DNA from 3 places in the Arthrobacter sp. TMS2-4 genome. Region 2 is predicted to be linked to each of the others. Evidence: riboswitches for the same ligand, from Rfam matches in the RefSeq annotation. Region 2 holds a riboswitch; each other region holds the start of a gene.
The links. Region 2 has a riboswitch for S-adenosylmethionine ahead of ACX80F_RS11900 (LLM class flavin-dependent oxidoreductase). Riboswitches for the same ligand answer to the same signal wherever they lie in the genome.
Positions count from the first base shown of each region.

Region 1: linked by a shared signal. The riboswitch ahead of ACX80F_RS07705 (ABC transporter substrate-binding protein) and the one ahead of ACX80F_RS11900 (LLM class flavin-dependent oxidoreductase) in region 2 are both predicted to bind S-adenosylmethionine.
Region 3: linked by a shared signal. The riboswitch ahead of ACX80F_RS04920 (bifunctional o-acetylhomoserine/o-acetylserine sulfhydrylase) and the one ahead of ACX80F_RS11900 (LLM class flavin-dependent oxidoreductase) in region 2 are both predicted to bind S-adenosylmethionine.

Region 1 is NZ_JBTNDI010000004.1:154,171-158,897, forward strand. Features, by position in the region: gene ACX80F_RS07700 (ABC transporter permease) at 1-530, opposite strand, end outside; gene ACX80F_RS07705 (ABC transporter substrate-binding protein) at 531-2,192, opposite strand; SAM riboswitch class IV at 2,327-2,454, opposite strand; gene ACX80F_RS07710 (heavy metal translocating P-type ATPase) at 2,527-4,572, opposite strand; gene ACX80F_RS07715 (BON domain-containing protein) at 4,585-4,727, opposite strand, start outside.
Region 2 is NZ_JBTNDI010000008.1:132,453-137,179, reverse strand. Features, by position in the region: gene ACX80F_RS11910 (HNH endonuclease signature motif containing protein) at 1-723, shown strand, start outside; gene ACX80F_RS11905 (SDR family oxidoreductase) at 879-1,532, opposite strand; gene ACX80F_RS11900 (LLM class flavin-dependent oxidoreductase) at 1,790-3,178, opposite strand; SAM riboswitch class IV at 3,215-3,328, opposite strand; gene ACX80F_RS11895 (helix-turn-helix domain-containing protein) at 3,517-4,137, shown strand; gene ACX80F_RS11890 (hypothetical protein) at 4,134-4,352, shown strand; gene ACX80F_RS11885 (SDR family NAD(P)-dependent oxidoreductase) at 4,417-4,727, opposite strand, start outside.
Region 3 is NZ_JBTNDI010000002.1:390,866-395,592, forward strand. Features, by position in the region: gene ACX80F_RS04905 (CPBP family intramembrane glutamic endopeptidase) at 1-724, shown strand, start outside; gene ACX80F_RS04910 (DUF1540 domain-containing protein) at 868-1,155, shown strand; gene ACX80F_RS04915 (VOC family protein) at 1,174-1,815, opposite strand; SAM riboswitch class IV at 1,971-2,087, shown strand; gene ACX80F_RS04920 (bifunctional o-acetylhomoserine/o-acetylserine sulfhydrylase) at 2,165-3,481, shown strand; gene metX (homoserine O-acetyltransferase MetX) at 3,512-4,630, shown strand.

The sequences.
Region 1 (4,727 bases), on a different contig from region 2:
AGGGCGGCGGGCCCCTGGTTCCCGCCGATGGGGAACCAGTGCAGCGTGAACGAGAAGGTGATGAGCAGCGCGAAGCCGATGATGAAGGTCGGCGTCGCGGCGAGGACCACTTCGATGCCGGAGACGATCGACCGGATCCAGGCGGCACGCTGCGCCGACAGGATCGCGACCGCGAACGTCAGTGGCAGGGCGACGGCGACGGCGGCGGTCGCGAGCGCCGCCGTCGCGCCGATCTGCTGCCCCATGGCTTCCGTGACGGGCAGGCGCAGCCGGTAGGACTGTCCGAGGTCGCCCTGGAGGAGGTTCCCGAGGTAGCTGCCGTACTGGACGACGAAGGGCTGGTCCAGGAGGTAGTCGGCACGGACCTGCGCGAGCGTCTCGGCGGTGGGCCGCGCGTCGGGTCCGCCGAGGATCAGCAGGGCCGTGTCGCCCGGGATCAGGTGGACCGCGACGAACGTCAGGGTCGCGGCCCCCCAGAGGACACCGACCCCCACGGCGAGCCGCATGAGGATACGCCGGAGCACGGCCATCTACTCGGCCTTCCAGGCATAGGTGAGGACGGGCACCGGGTGGGAGGTGTCCACGGCGACGTCGTGCAGGGTGTTCGTGTAGGCGAACTGGCTAGGGTTCTCGTAGAGCGGCACGCCGGGCACGAGCTCGATCAGGCGGTGCTGTGCCTTCGAGTACGCCTCCTCGGCGGCGGGCCCGTCATCCGCCTCGCGGGCCGCGGAGAGCAGCGCGTCGAGCTCCGGGTCGTCCACGTACGACGAGTTCTGGCCGATCCGCTCGCCCGTGATCTCGGAGGAGTGGTAGCGGATGAACAGGACATCGGTGGTGTTGGTGTGCCACACCCCGGCCAGGGCGTCGTAGTCGCCGGCATAGCGCAGCTCCGTGAGCTGGGCCTGGGGGAGCTGGATGATCCGGAGGTCGAAGCCGACCTTGCGGGCCTCACCCTGCAATTGCACGAGTAGCGGGCTCGGCGTCGAGCTCTCCACGGTGGGCACCTCGACCGTGAGGCGCTTCCCGTCCTTCGTGCGGAAGCCCTCGTCGTCGCGGCCGGTCCAGCCGGCGTCGTCGAGGAGCCGGTCGGCCCGCTCGGGGTCGTACGTCAGGAGGCCTTCGACCGACGGGTCGTAGTACTTGCTCTCCTTCGACAGGAATCCGTCGATCGGCGTGTAGGTGCCGAACCCGAGGCTTTCCACCACGGCCTGCGTGTTCACCGCGGCGGCGAACGCCTGCCGGACCGCGAGGTCGTCGAACGGCGCGCGATCGAGGTTGAAGCCGAGCACGTAAGGGCTGCCGGTCCGGGGCAGGTTCTGGTACGTGAAGTCCGGGTCCGCCTGCACTGCCGCGGCATTCTGGGGTGCGAGGTTCTCCGTCAGGTCGTACTGCCCGGAGAGGAGCGACTGGTGGCGGATGACGGGCTCGCCGACGAGGGTGACCTCGACGCCGTCGAGGTGCGCCTCGCCGTCCCCTTCCAGCCATTCCGGCGCCCAGTCGTAGCCCTCCCGCCTGGTGTAGCTGATGCTCTGCCCCGGCTTGTAGTCGTCGACGACGAAGGGGCCGGTACCGATCGGCTCCTGGCACAGTGTCTCCGGCGACTCCGAGATCGCCCTGCCGGAGGTCATACCGAGCCACGATTGCGCGAGCGTGTAGAGGAACGGTGTGTAGGGGTAGGCGAGGTGCGCCTCGAAGGTGTACTCGTCGATCACAGTGCCGTCCACGTACGGGGCGATGTAGGCGGCGGCGAGGGGTGACTTCGTGGAGGGGTCCCTCATGTGCTCGAAGTTCTGCCCGAGGACCTCCGCGTTCCAGGGTGAGCCATCACTGAACGTGACGCCCTGCCGGAGGTGGAACGTGTACGTCTTGCCGTCCTCCGAAACGTCCCAGGACTCGGCGAGATACGGCGCGATCTCGCCGTTCTCGTCGAGGGTCACCACGTTGTCGTAGATCAGGCGCCCCAGGAACTGCTGCTGGGTCGCAGAGATGCCGTGCCCGTCGAGGCAGCCGGGTTCGGCGGAGATCGACACGTCGAGGATGCCACCGGCCACCGGTTCGCCGTCGGTCTCCGCCGGGGCGCCCACAGCGCCGCCGCAGCCGCTGAGCAGTGTCGCGAGGGCGACGACGGACAATGCTGTGAATCGGCGACCGCGTCGCCGATTCCGGGCAGGGGGGATTACGGATGCGTTCATGGGTATTCCTCAGGAGGATCTGGCCCGATGCAGGGCGAAGTTCATGGAAGCGGGGAATGCGCAGCACGTCGCGTCGGAGCGCGTGCTGTCAGAAAAGGGTGCGGTGTGCGCTACAGCTCACGATGTGGCCTCTCGAAGTGCTCTTGCCCTCGCCGGACCAGCACTGGGTGCCATGGCGAAGGCCGCTTCGTCATCCGAACCACCCACGAACATGGGGTTGGTGCGCGGCCTAGTCGGAGCTTGGCGGCCGTGTCTCTTGAAGCTGGAATCACTATAGGCATGCCGTCGGGTGCTTCGGTCAACAAGAAGTAATGTGACTGCGACGCGGCCGCACCTACGTACGCGCAGACTGACCGACGTCCGTGGAGCCGCGGACACCGGAGCGTGGGGCGCTCGCCGCGCGCAGGGCGTAGAGGATCGTCAGCAGATCGATGCCCTCCTGGCCGAACGCGCCGGCCAGTGGGGGGACGAGTCCCAGGGCGGCGCCCACCATCAGCACGAGACTCAGCCCGATGCCGATCCCGATGCTCTGCAGTGCGATGCGCAGGGTCCGCCTGCCGATGAGCACGGCCTCGGTGACCTTCGCGAGGTCGTCGACCGTGATCACCACCTCTGCCGATTCGCTGGCCGCCGTCGATCCCCTCGCCCCCATGGCGATGCCGACGTCCGCGGCCGCGAGTACCGGGGCGTCGTTGACGCCGTCGCCCACCATGACGACGGGGCGCTCGGGCAGGTTCCGGACGATCTCCACCTTGTCCGCCGGAAGGCAGTCGTGGTGGACCGTGGTCAGTCCCGCTTCCCGTGCGATGTGGCGTGCCGTGGCTTCGACGTCTCCGGTGAGCATGAGGACTTCGCGCACGCCGAGGGCGACGAGCGAACCGACCGTGGCCGGCGCCGCGCTGCGCAGGGCGTCCCGCAGCAGGATGAACCCTGCGAAGCGCTCACCGACCCCCACGAAGACGGCGGTTTCCCCCGCCGACAGGGGAGGGTCCGGGACGGGCCCGACGAGGCCTTCGACGAACCGGCGCTTGCCGACGGCGACGGTGGTCCCGGCGATCTCCGCGCGCACTCCGTCGGTGGCGAGCTCCTGCGCCCTGCTCGCCGGACGGAGTGCCAGGCCGCGATGCACGGCCTCCGCGGTGATGGCTGCAGCGAGGACATGGGTGGAGTACTGCTCCGCGGAGGCGGCCAGGGCGAGTACCTCGTCCTGCGTGAGGGGCCCTGGCGTCGGGGCGAGGACGACCGCGCCCACCACCGGCGTGCCGGAGGTGAGGGTGCCGGTCTTGTCGAAGGCGACAGTCCGGGCCCGTGCGAGCTGTTCCAGCGCCTGGGTGCTCCGGATGATGATGCCGGCGCGGGCGGCCCTGCTGATCCCCCCGAGGAAAGCCACCGGTGCGGCGATCAGCAGGGGGCATGGTGTGGCAGCGACCAGAACCGCGGCGGCCCGCGTCGGATCCGAGCTCAGGAACCAGGACAGGGCGGCGAGGGCGAGCGCGAAGGCGGTGAAGGGCACCGCGAACCGGTCCGCAAGCCGGACCGTCGGTGACCGACTGGCCGATGCCTCGGCGACGAGCGCGACGATCTGGCTGTACTGCGATTGCGCCGGAGTCGCCGTCGCCCGCAGGGTCAGGGCGTTCGCGCCGTTCAGGGATCCACTGAGGATGTGCGCGCCGCACACGTAGTCGACGGGCATGCTCTCACCCGTGAGCATGGACTCGTCGAGGGTCGCGGAGTCCGTTGTCAGCGTCCCATCAGCCGGCACGACCTCCGAGGGCCTCACCAGCACGAGGTCGCCTACGAGGAGGTCATCGATCGGGACATCCTCGATCGCGCCGCCCTCGGCCGTGCGGTCGCCCGCCTGCTCCCGGTCGTCCGCCGTGATCCGGTGAGCGGACCGGGGTGCCCGCTCGAGCAGTGCGCGGAGCTGGGTCTGCGCGCGTGCGGACGCGAACTCGTCCAGCGCCTGCCCGCTGGCGATCATCAGTACGACGACGATGCTCGCGTAGTACTCCCCGGTGGCGGCCGTCGCGACGATGGCCATCAGCGCCAGGAGGTCCACGCCCCAGTGTCCCTTCCGGATGTCCCGGAGCATGCCGTAGGCCTGCACGGTCGCCACGGCCACGGAGTAGGACGTCGCGACGACCTGCGCGGCGGTGCTGATTCCCAGAGCATCGAGGAGGACCGTCACCACGATGACGACGCACGTGAGGACGACCAGCCAGGGGAGTCTCGGGAGCGATGTCCTCGGCTGCGGCCGCGGACTTCCCGACGACGCGTCCCGTTGCTGTCCGGCGTGCGGTGGCCGAGGGAGGTTCTGTGCCTGGCCGGGGCCCGACGTGCTACCGGACGGGGCAGGGACGTCGGCGGACGTATCCGGCATGGCCTACGGTGCTCAGGCAGGGCGCGAGGAGATGGTCAGGTTGTTGTAGACGGCGCGGACGGTCGGGTCGCACCAGCAGGCGAAGCCTGCCCGTGACTTGTCCTCGCGGCACATGGCCACGCCCGACAGCATCACGATGCCTTCGGTCACGGTGA
Region 2 (4,727 bases):
AGCTGTGCGTCGTTCGGTCACGACGCGCAGGAATCCGTGAGCGCTCTCGGTGATCCTCCAGCTCCAACGAGGGCTCAGACTCTCCTGGATGGACTCGTTGCAGCTTGCCGGGTTGCACTGAGCACGGCCACCCTCCCGTCGACGGGCGGTTACCGACCGCAGGTCATGGTGACCATCGATCAGCAGGATCTCGTCAGCGCGACGCACCGAGCCGGATATGCAGTCTTCTCGGGGCAGATGAGTGCCGGGAGTATCAGGAAATTAGCATGTGATGCCGACATCATTCCGGTGGTCCTGGGTAGTAGCGGTCAGGTCCTCGATGTCGGACGGGCACAGCGGCTCTTTCCGCCGCACCTTCGGCGAGCGCTCGTCGCCAGGGACAAGGGTTGTGCCTTCCCTGACTGCTCCATCCCGGCCAGCTGGTGCGAGGCGCACCACATCAAGCCGTGGTCCCATGGCGGCACGACCAGCATTGCCAACGGCGTCCTGCTGTGTTCACGCCATCACCACGTCATTCATCAGGGCGGCTGGACGGTCGAGTCCCGCAATGGCATTCCGTGGTTTACCGCTCCCCGGGCCCTTGGCCCTCCGAGGACTGCGCGGCGGAACAGGTACTGGCAGGCAGGACAAGCAGTCGACGAAGTAGTGGTCGGCCATGCTTCCGGGCCGAGGCCAGAGGTTTCCGAGCACAACACAGATGTCCTGGAGCACAGTCCCGGATGACCGGAGCATCGGGCCTGTCAGCTACGACCGGAGCACCGTGGGCGACCTTTCGTGGAACTGGACAGGCCTCCCGCATGAACGGAGTCGGTCGCCCACGCACACAGAAGGCGGCGCCCATACCAAGGGCACCGCCTTCATACGATTGGTATCGGAGACTACAGCGCAGCCTCGATGGCCTCCGCAACAGGCGTCTCACCGCTGTTGAACTGAATGGTCTTGTCGACCGTGCCGAGGTTGCCGAGCACGACTGCGGCTACGAGCGCGACATCCTCACGGGCCACGGAGTCCTGCTGCGGCTCGGCTGACACCTCGATCTTCCCAGTCCCCGGATCCGTCGTCAGGGCTCCCGGCTGCAGGATGGTCCAGGCGAGTTCCGAGTTGCGCAGGTGCTCGTCAGCCGCAGCCTTCGACTCGGCGTAGTGGAAGAAGCTGTTGTCTTCCGGCACCCCGTGGTCCTTGCGCGCACCGAGGTAGGACACCATGACGTAGCGCCCCACAGCCGCCTCCTGGGCCGCGTCCATGGAACGGATCGCAGCATCCCGATCCACGGCATACGTCGCCTCCGGGCTCGCACCACCCGCACCGGCAGACCACACGACAGCGTCGTGGCCACGGAAGACATCCGCCATCTGCTGCACCGACAGCTCGGAGACATCCGCTACCACAGGCGTTGCGCCCGCCTGCTCGACGTCACCGCTGTGGTCCTGGTTACGGAAGATCGAACTGACCTGATGACCCTGACTCGTGAGGATCTTCGTGAGGTGCAGGGCTACTTTTCCGTGCCCACCGATAATGGCTACTCGTGACATGGGAACTCCTTCTGTCGAATGACTGGATACCTTGTCTTCGACGCTAGTCCCCGAACCCTCGGCCTGACCACCTTCGTCGGGGTGTTCTGCCGCGAGCGGAGGCCTATTCCCGGGTACCGCCATCGATACTCAAGAAACTCCCGGAGCAGCCGAGGAGAGCGGCACCCCACGAACTGACGGACGGACGGGGTGGACCAACGGACCGACGAGCCGACGGACGGACGAGGTGGGCCAACGGACCGATGAGCCGACACACGTCAGGGGCGGATCGCCTGGAGTCGATACCGCGCACCACGGTGCTCCTCCGGCAGCCGGTCGCCCTTACCGAACAGCTTCTCCCGCAGTGTTCCCTCGACGTACTCCGTCGGGTACACACCACGCTTCTGCAGCTCCGGCACCACGAATTCGATGATGTCCTCGAAGGTCCCGGGCGTGATCGCGTAGGCCAGATTGAAGCCGTCGACGTCGGTCTCCTCGACCCATGCCTGGAGCTCATCGGCGACCTGCACACCCGAGCCGACGATGCGGGGCCCGAGCCCACCGATCCCCGCGGACTCGGCGATGTCCCGCACGGTCCACGGCGAGCCGTCGTCGTTCACCTTCTGGAAGTTCGCGACAGCGGACTGGATGGCGTTGGACTTCACGTTGCCGAGCCGCTCGTCCGGATCGTAGGCGGAGAGATCCACACCGAGCCACCCCGAGACGAGCACGAGGGCTCCCTCGTAGCTGACGTACTGCTGGAAATCGTCGTGCTTGGCCTGGGCCTTCTCCTCCGTCTCGTCCGTGATGATGGTGAGCAGCGTGTAGATCCGCACCGAGTAGCGGTCACGGCCTTCGGCCTCGACCGCATCCCGGATCTTCGTGACGACGTCCTTCAGCTTCTGCTTCGTGGGTGCGGCAACGAAGACGGCCTCGGCATTGCCGGCTGCAAAGGCGATGCCACGAGAGGATGCTCCCGCCTGGAAGATGACCGGCGTCCGCTGCGGTGACGGCTCACTGAGGTGGATTCCCGGAACCGTGAAGTACTTGCCATCGTGGTCGATCTCGTGGACCTTGGCCGGGTCCGTGAAGACGCCGGTCTCGCGGTCGCGCACCACGGCGTCGTCCTCCCACGATCCTTCGAGCAGCTTGTAGAGGACTTCGAGGTACTCGTCGGCGTGGTCGTACCGCGCATCGTGCTCGAGCTGGTCCTCATGGCCCATGTTGCGCGCGGCAGACGGGAGATAGCCGGTGACCACGTTCCAGCCGACGCGGCCCTTGGTGAGGTGGTCCAGGGTGGAGAGCCGACGCGCGAAGGGGTAGGGGTGCTCGTAGGCGGTGCCCGCGGTGACACCGAACCCGAGGTGCTCGGTGACGAGGGCCATGGCGGAGACGAGCAGGAAGGGATCGTTGACCGGGGTCTGCGTCCCCTGCCGCAACGTGGCCTCGTTGGAACCGCCATACACGTCGTACGTGCCGAGGACGTCGGCGATGAAGATGCCGTCGAACAAGCCCTTCTCGAGGGTCTTCGCGAGATCAGCCCAGTAGCTCAGGTCCTTGTAGCGCCACGACTGGTCCTCGGGGTGGCGCCACAGACCCGGGGACTGGTGTCCCACGCAGTTCATGTCGAAGGCATTGAAGCGGATACGGCGCGGAGCTGTGGGCATGAAAAATCCTCATGTCGGGGCACTGCCGTGGCGGAAGCGCCATACTTGCCCGCACTGGCCGTGCCGGGCCGAATCCTCACCTGGGGCACCCCACTACAGCGAGAGGGTTGCCGTCCAACAAACCAGGGTTTTGCGTTGGAACTCTTGATTCTGGTTCCGAGCGTAGGTGGGCACGCACGCCGTCGTCCACCTACCGCCGTCATGGTGCGTCATGCATCAAGCGTTCCGTGCACCCGTAGGAGGGCCCGACGACGGCGGTCGACACCCTCCGGCGAAGAGACCCCAGAAGTTGCAAAGAAAGTATTGCAAAGACTTCTTTGCAAGCGCACACTGATCGCATGGAAGAGACGATGAGCGAAGCAGGACACCCCGTCGACGACGGCAACCGCGTCCTCGACGGGGCAGCACTCAAGGCCCTTGCCCATCCCCTCAGGATCCAGCTGCTGGAGGTCCTGTCCAGCTACGGTCCGCAGACCGCATGCAGCATCGCCAAGCGGGTCGGAGAGTCGAGTGGGTCGACGAGCTACCACCTGAGGCAGCTGGCCCGTTACGGCCTCGTTCGCGAGGTGGAGGATCGCGGTTCCGCCCGCGAGCGGTGGTGGGAACGCCCCCGCGGGTCGCTGACCCTCAGCACCCCCGAACTCGAACAGGACCCCACCACCCGGGAAGCCACCCGGCAGGTGAACCGCCAGTTCGAACGCGGCCGGGCGGAAGCTCTCGCGACCTTCATGGCCAGTGGCTGCGAGGCCGTCCCGCCGGAATGGGCGGACGCAGCCATGATCGCAACAATGAACGCCCATCTGACGGCAGAGCAACTCGCGACCCTCGCCCGCGATATGAGCGAGATCCTTCGCGAGAAGCTCGACGCCTACCGTGCCGAACCGGGCACCCCGGGCACCCGACCCGTCCAGTTGCACTTCAACGCATTCCCCCTCATCGACTCCCAGGAGACATCATGACCAGCGCAACCCTTCCCGTCGGATACCCGGTGCTCACGGCACCATCCCATGCAGGGCTCGCGTCGCGGACCCTTTTCCGCCTGGGCGCCGCGTTCATCGCAGCAGGATCGTCACTCGCCTCCGTCGAGGGCACCAACGCAGAACTCCTTCACCGCCACCTCGAGCGCCGGACGGACCTGCAAGCCCTCGCCCACAGCGGTATCAACCTTCTCTAGCCGCGCGGCGGCGACCATCGCCCTCCGACCACGACGAGCACCTCGCCCAGTCGCACCCCGGGAACTACCGCAGGTAGGACGCCCCATTGACGTCGACCACGGTGCCACTCACCCAGAGCGGAGCATCGGTTGCGAACCAGGCAACCGTCTGCGCTACCTCCTCCGGCGTCGCGACACGGTTGAACGGACTCTGCGCACGCACAGCGTCACCACCCGGCCCGTCCAGCACGGTTCTGCCCATGTCGGTCTCGACGAACCCCGGCGCGACGGCGGCAGCGAGGATGCCGTGCGGAGCGAGTGCCACGGCCAGGGACTGCGTCATGGAGTGCAACGCCGCCTTGCTCGCCCCGTAGGCCGGCGTGGCGGGCTCACCCC
Region 3 (4,727 bases), on a different contig from region 2:
CGCCGAACTGCTCATCGTCTTCGGACTCTCGCTCGGGCAGTCGGGCGTGTACGCCGTCGTGAGCCTGACGGACAAACTGACGCGTGGACCCCTCGCCGGCCAGACCACCACCCTGAACCCGGTGCTGAACGAGCGTGAGTACTTCGACCTCGCCTACCAGCTCCTGGACATCTTCTTCGCCCTGATGCCCGTGGCGCTCGTCCTGTTCCTGCTCAGCGGTCCCGGGATCTCGGCCGTCCGGCGCCTGGGCCTCACCTTCGAGCAGCCGCTGCGCACCATCGGCGCCGGGGTGGGCCTCGCGGCGATCATCGCCGTCGGCACGCTCGGGGTGTATGCGGGGGGCCGCGCCCTCGGGATCACGACCGCGCTCGTGCCGGCCGCGCTCGACGACTACTGGTGGACCATCCCGGTCCTGGTCCTCTCCGCGCTCCGGCATGCGGTGCTCGAGGAGGTCATCGTCGTCGGCTACCTGTTCATCCGCCTGCGGCAGCTCGGCTGGTCCACGCCCGCGATCATCATCACGAGTGCCCTCATCCGGGGCAGCTACCACCTCTACCAGGGGTTCGGCCCGTTCATCGGGAACGTCCTGATGGGGCTGCTGTTCGCCTGGTTCTACACCCGGACGCGGCGGGTGCTGCCGCTCGTGATCGCGCACGCGCTGATCGACATCACGGGATTCGTCGGCTACGCGCTGCTGGGGCCGGCCCTCGGGATCGGGGCGTGAGATGCCCCGGCCGGGCGGCGCCCGGCTGATTTACGCACCCGAATCATGACTCAAAGAACCGGGGGGCCCGGTGCTACCGTGTGCTCACCCAGCACCATCGGGGCTCCGCGACCGGTGCCCCGTCGGACCAGCCAGGAGGAATCATGAGCGTCGTCACCAACGTCTCCGAGTGCACTGTCCACAACTGCTCGTTCAACCACGACGGCTGCACGGCCGTCGCGATCACGGTGTCCGGCGTGGAGGAACACGCCACGTGCGCCACCTTCATCGACACGTCCGTCAGCGGCGGTCTGCCGAAAGTGATCGCGCACGTCGGTGCGTGCCAGCGCTCCGAATGCAGCTTCAACCACGACCTGCTGTGCAGCGCGCCGGCCGTGAAGGTGGGCCCGGGCGCGGACGCCGCCGACTGCCTCACCTACACGCACCCCTGAGGGTGCGGGGACGACCGGTCAGATCTCGACGCGCCCGCTGTCGGTCTCGAACGTCACCGACATGACGCCGGGCGTGCCGTTGGGGGCGATCCACTCGACCTGCACGTCGTCGAGCGTCTGCTCGACATCCGTGCCGAGCCAGTCGGTCACGCGCTCCGACGAGCCGGCAATGGTGAGGCAGTCCAGCTTCACCGAGGCGGGGCGGGCCTTCGAGGGGTGGAGTTCCTCCGTGCCGTCGTCCCAGCGCAGCAGATAGGGGACCTGGGGGTCCGCGATGAGCCCCTTGATGCCGATCTGCTGCCAGGTGAGCTCCTGGCCGTCCGGGAACTTCCGGTTGCCGGGCACGGAACTGCGGCCGAGGCGCTCCTCGAACGGCGCCAGATCGTCGACGGCGACGCACCAGCCCATCCAGCCACCGCCGGCTTCGGAGCGGGCGCGGACGGCCTGGCCGAACGGGGCCTTGTCCGACGCCGGGTGGTTCAGCACCTCGACGACCTCCAGGTACTGGCCGTTGACCAGGGGAAAAATCATGTTGCGCGTACCGAAGCGGGGGTGTACACCACCCTTCACCGGCTCCACGCCGAGCTTGGCCGAGATCCGCTCGGCCGTCGCGGCAAGTCCATCGGGTTCGCAGGCATAAGATACATGGTCCAGGCGCATGCGGCTATCTTGGCACTAAGTGATCTGGGTCTCGACTAAGGCAAGCCTTACTCCGCGACGCGTGTCTCGCAGCCGGATCGGGAGCGCGTCTGCGGGCTGCTTCACGGAGGGTCACACGGTTGCCGGATCCCCCCGGATCGGCTTTCATGAAGGCAGGTCATGAGTGCCAGCACACAGCCCCGGCTTGCTGGCCGGCAACCCTCCAACCGCGGTGGGGTGCCCCGGGTGAGGACCAGGTCCGGCGTCCCATCGGCGCCGTTCAAGCGCGGGCTCCTGCGGGGTCCGGTCTCCCCGAACGGCGGCGCCGGCGGGAGCCGGACAGGCGGAGCCCCTGATCAGAGGGAGCACCATGTCCAACGATTGGTCCTTTGAAACACGCCAGATCCACGCCGGCCAGGTGCCGGACCCGGCCACGGGGGCGCGAGCGCTCCCCATCTACCAGACGTCGTCGTTCGTCTTCCCCAGCGCGGAGAGCGCCGCGAACCGGTTCTCCCTGGCGGAACTCGCGCCCATCTACACGCGGATCGGCAACCCGACCCAGGAGGTCGTCGAGACCCGCATCGCGAGCCTCGAAGGCGGCGTCGGCGCCCTGCTGCTGGCCTCCGGCCAGGCCGCGAGCACCTTCGCGGTACTGAACGTCGCTGAGGCGGGCGACCACATCGTGGCCAGCCCCAGCCTCTACGGCGGCACCTACAACCTCTTCCGGCACACGCTGAAGAAGTACGGGATCGAGACCACGTTCGTCGAGGACCCCGACGATCTCGACCAGTGGCGCGCGGCACTCCGACCGAACACCAAGCTCTTCTTCGGCGAGGTGGTCTCCAATCCGCGGCAGGACGTCCTCGACATCGAGGGCGTCAGCGCCGTCGCCCACGAGCACGGCATCCCCCTGATCGTCGACAACACACTGGCCACGCCCTACCTGATCCGGCCCATCGAATGGGGTGCGGACATCGTGGTCCACTCGGCCACCAAGTACCTCGGCGGGCACGGCAACGCCATCGCCGGGGTCATCGTGGACTCCGGCGCCTTCGACTTCGCGCAGCACCCCGACCGGTTCCCGGGCTTCAACACGCCGGACGAGAGCTACCAGGGCCTCGTGTACGCCCGCGACCTCGGGGTGGGCAGCGCGCTCGGCGCCAACCTCGCGTACATCCTCAAGGCCCGCGTGCAGCTGCTCCGCGACCTCGGCTCGGCCGTCTCCCCGTTCAACGCCTTCCTCATCGCCCAGGGACTGGAGACCCTGAGCCTGCGCATGGAACGCCACGTGCAGAACGCGCAGGCCGTCGCCGAATGGCTGGAAGGGCACGACGACGTCGAACGCGTCACCTATGCCGGGCTCTCCTCGAGTCCCTGGTACGACCGCGGGCGGAAGTACGGGCCGAACGGCACGGGAGCGATCGTGAGCTTCGACATCGTCGGGGGACTCGATGCCGGAAAGCGCTTCGTCGACGGGCTCGAGCTGCACTCGCACGTCGCGAACGTGGGCGACGTCCGTTCGCTCGTCATCCACCCCGCGTCGACGACGCACAGCCAGCTCGGGGCGGAGGCGCAGCTCACCGCCGGCGTGCGGCCCGGCCTGGTCCGGCTGTCCGTCGGCCTCGAGCACATCGCCGACATCCTGGCCGACCTGGATGCAGGCTTCCGCGCCGCCAAGGGGGCCTGAGGGTTCGTGACCACGTACCCTCCTGCCCCGCTGCCCGCCCGGACGCACGGAGCGCCCCCGGACGGAGATGGGCTGCTCCGTATCGCGTCCATCGGCCCGCTGGCCCTCGAGACCGGGGGGACGCTGCCCGACGTCCAGCTGGCGTTCGAGACCTGGGGCCGGCCGAACCGGGACGGCTCCAACGCCGTCCTCGTGCAGCATGCCCTGACCGGCAGCTCCCACGTGGCCCGGGGCGCCTCGGAGGAGGAGGGCTGGTGGGACTCCCTCGTGGGTCCCGGCCGTACGGTGGACACCGACCGCTACTTCGTGGTGTCCGTCAACATGCTGGGCGGCTGTTACGGCTCGACGGGACCGGCCAGCCTCGCGCCCGACGGCGCGCCGTGGGGTGCACGGTTCCCCTTCGTCACCATCCGCGACGCCGTCCGCGCGGAGAGCCTGCTCGCCGACCAGCTCGGCATCGGGCGCTGGCACTCCGTGCTCGGGGGGTCGATGGGCGGCGCCCGGGCCCTCGAATGGGCACTGATGTTCCCGGACCGCGTGGAGCGGTGCGCCGTCATCGCCTGCACTGCCGCCAGTTCGGCCGAACAGATAGCGTTCGCCCAGGCACAGCTGCAGGCCATCCGGCTCGACCCCGCCTACCGCGGCGGCGACTACTACGACGGCCCCCCTCCGGAAGCGGGCCTCGGCCTGGCGCGGCGCATCGCGCACATCACCTACCGCGCGGAACAGGAACTGGAAGCACGCTTCGGTCGAGCGGAGCAGGACGCCGAGCGGCCCGTCGGGTCCGCCCTGCCCGCCGACCGCGGGCGCTACCGGGTGGAGAGCTACCTGGACCACCAGGCCGACAAGCTCGTGGACCGCTTCGACGCGAACAGCTACGTGATCCTCACCGAGGCGCTCATGAGCCACGACGCCGCACGCGACCGCGGGAGCCTGGAGGACGTCCTGGGGGCGGCGACGTCCGAGTTCTTCATCGCCGCCGTGGACACCGACCGGCTGTACTTCCCCTGGCAGTCCCACCGGCTCGCGGCCGGCCTGCCCGGCGACGTCCCCGTCCACCTGATCTCCTCCCCGATAGGACACGACGCCTTCCTCACCCAGATCCACCAGCTCGACGACCAGCTCCGATCGTCCTTCTACAGCCGGTAGCCGATTCCCCTGCCGAGCGCCTAGGGTGGAACTAAGCCTGCTTAGGAACTGGTGGCGGGCCCGTCGGGGCGACAAGGCCGGACGGATCGACGTGCAA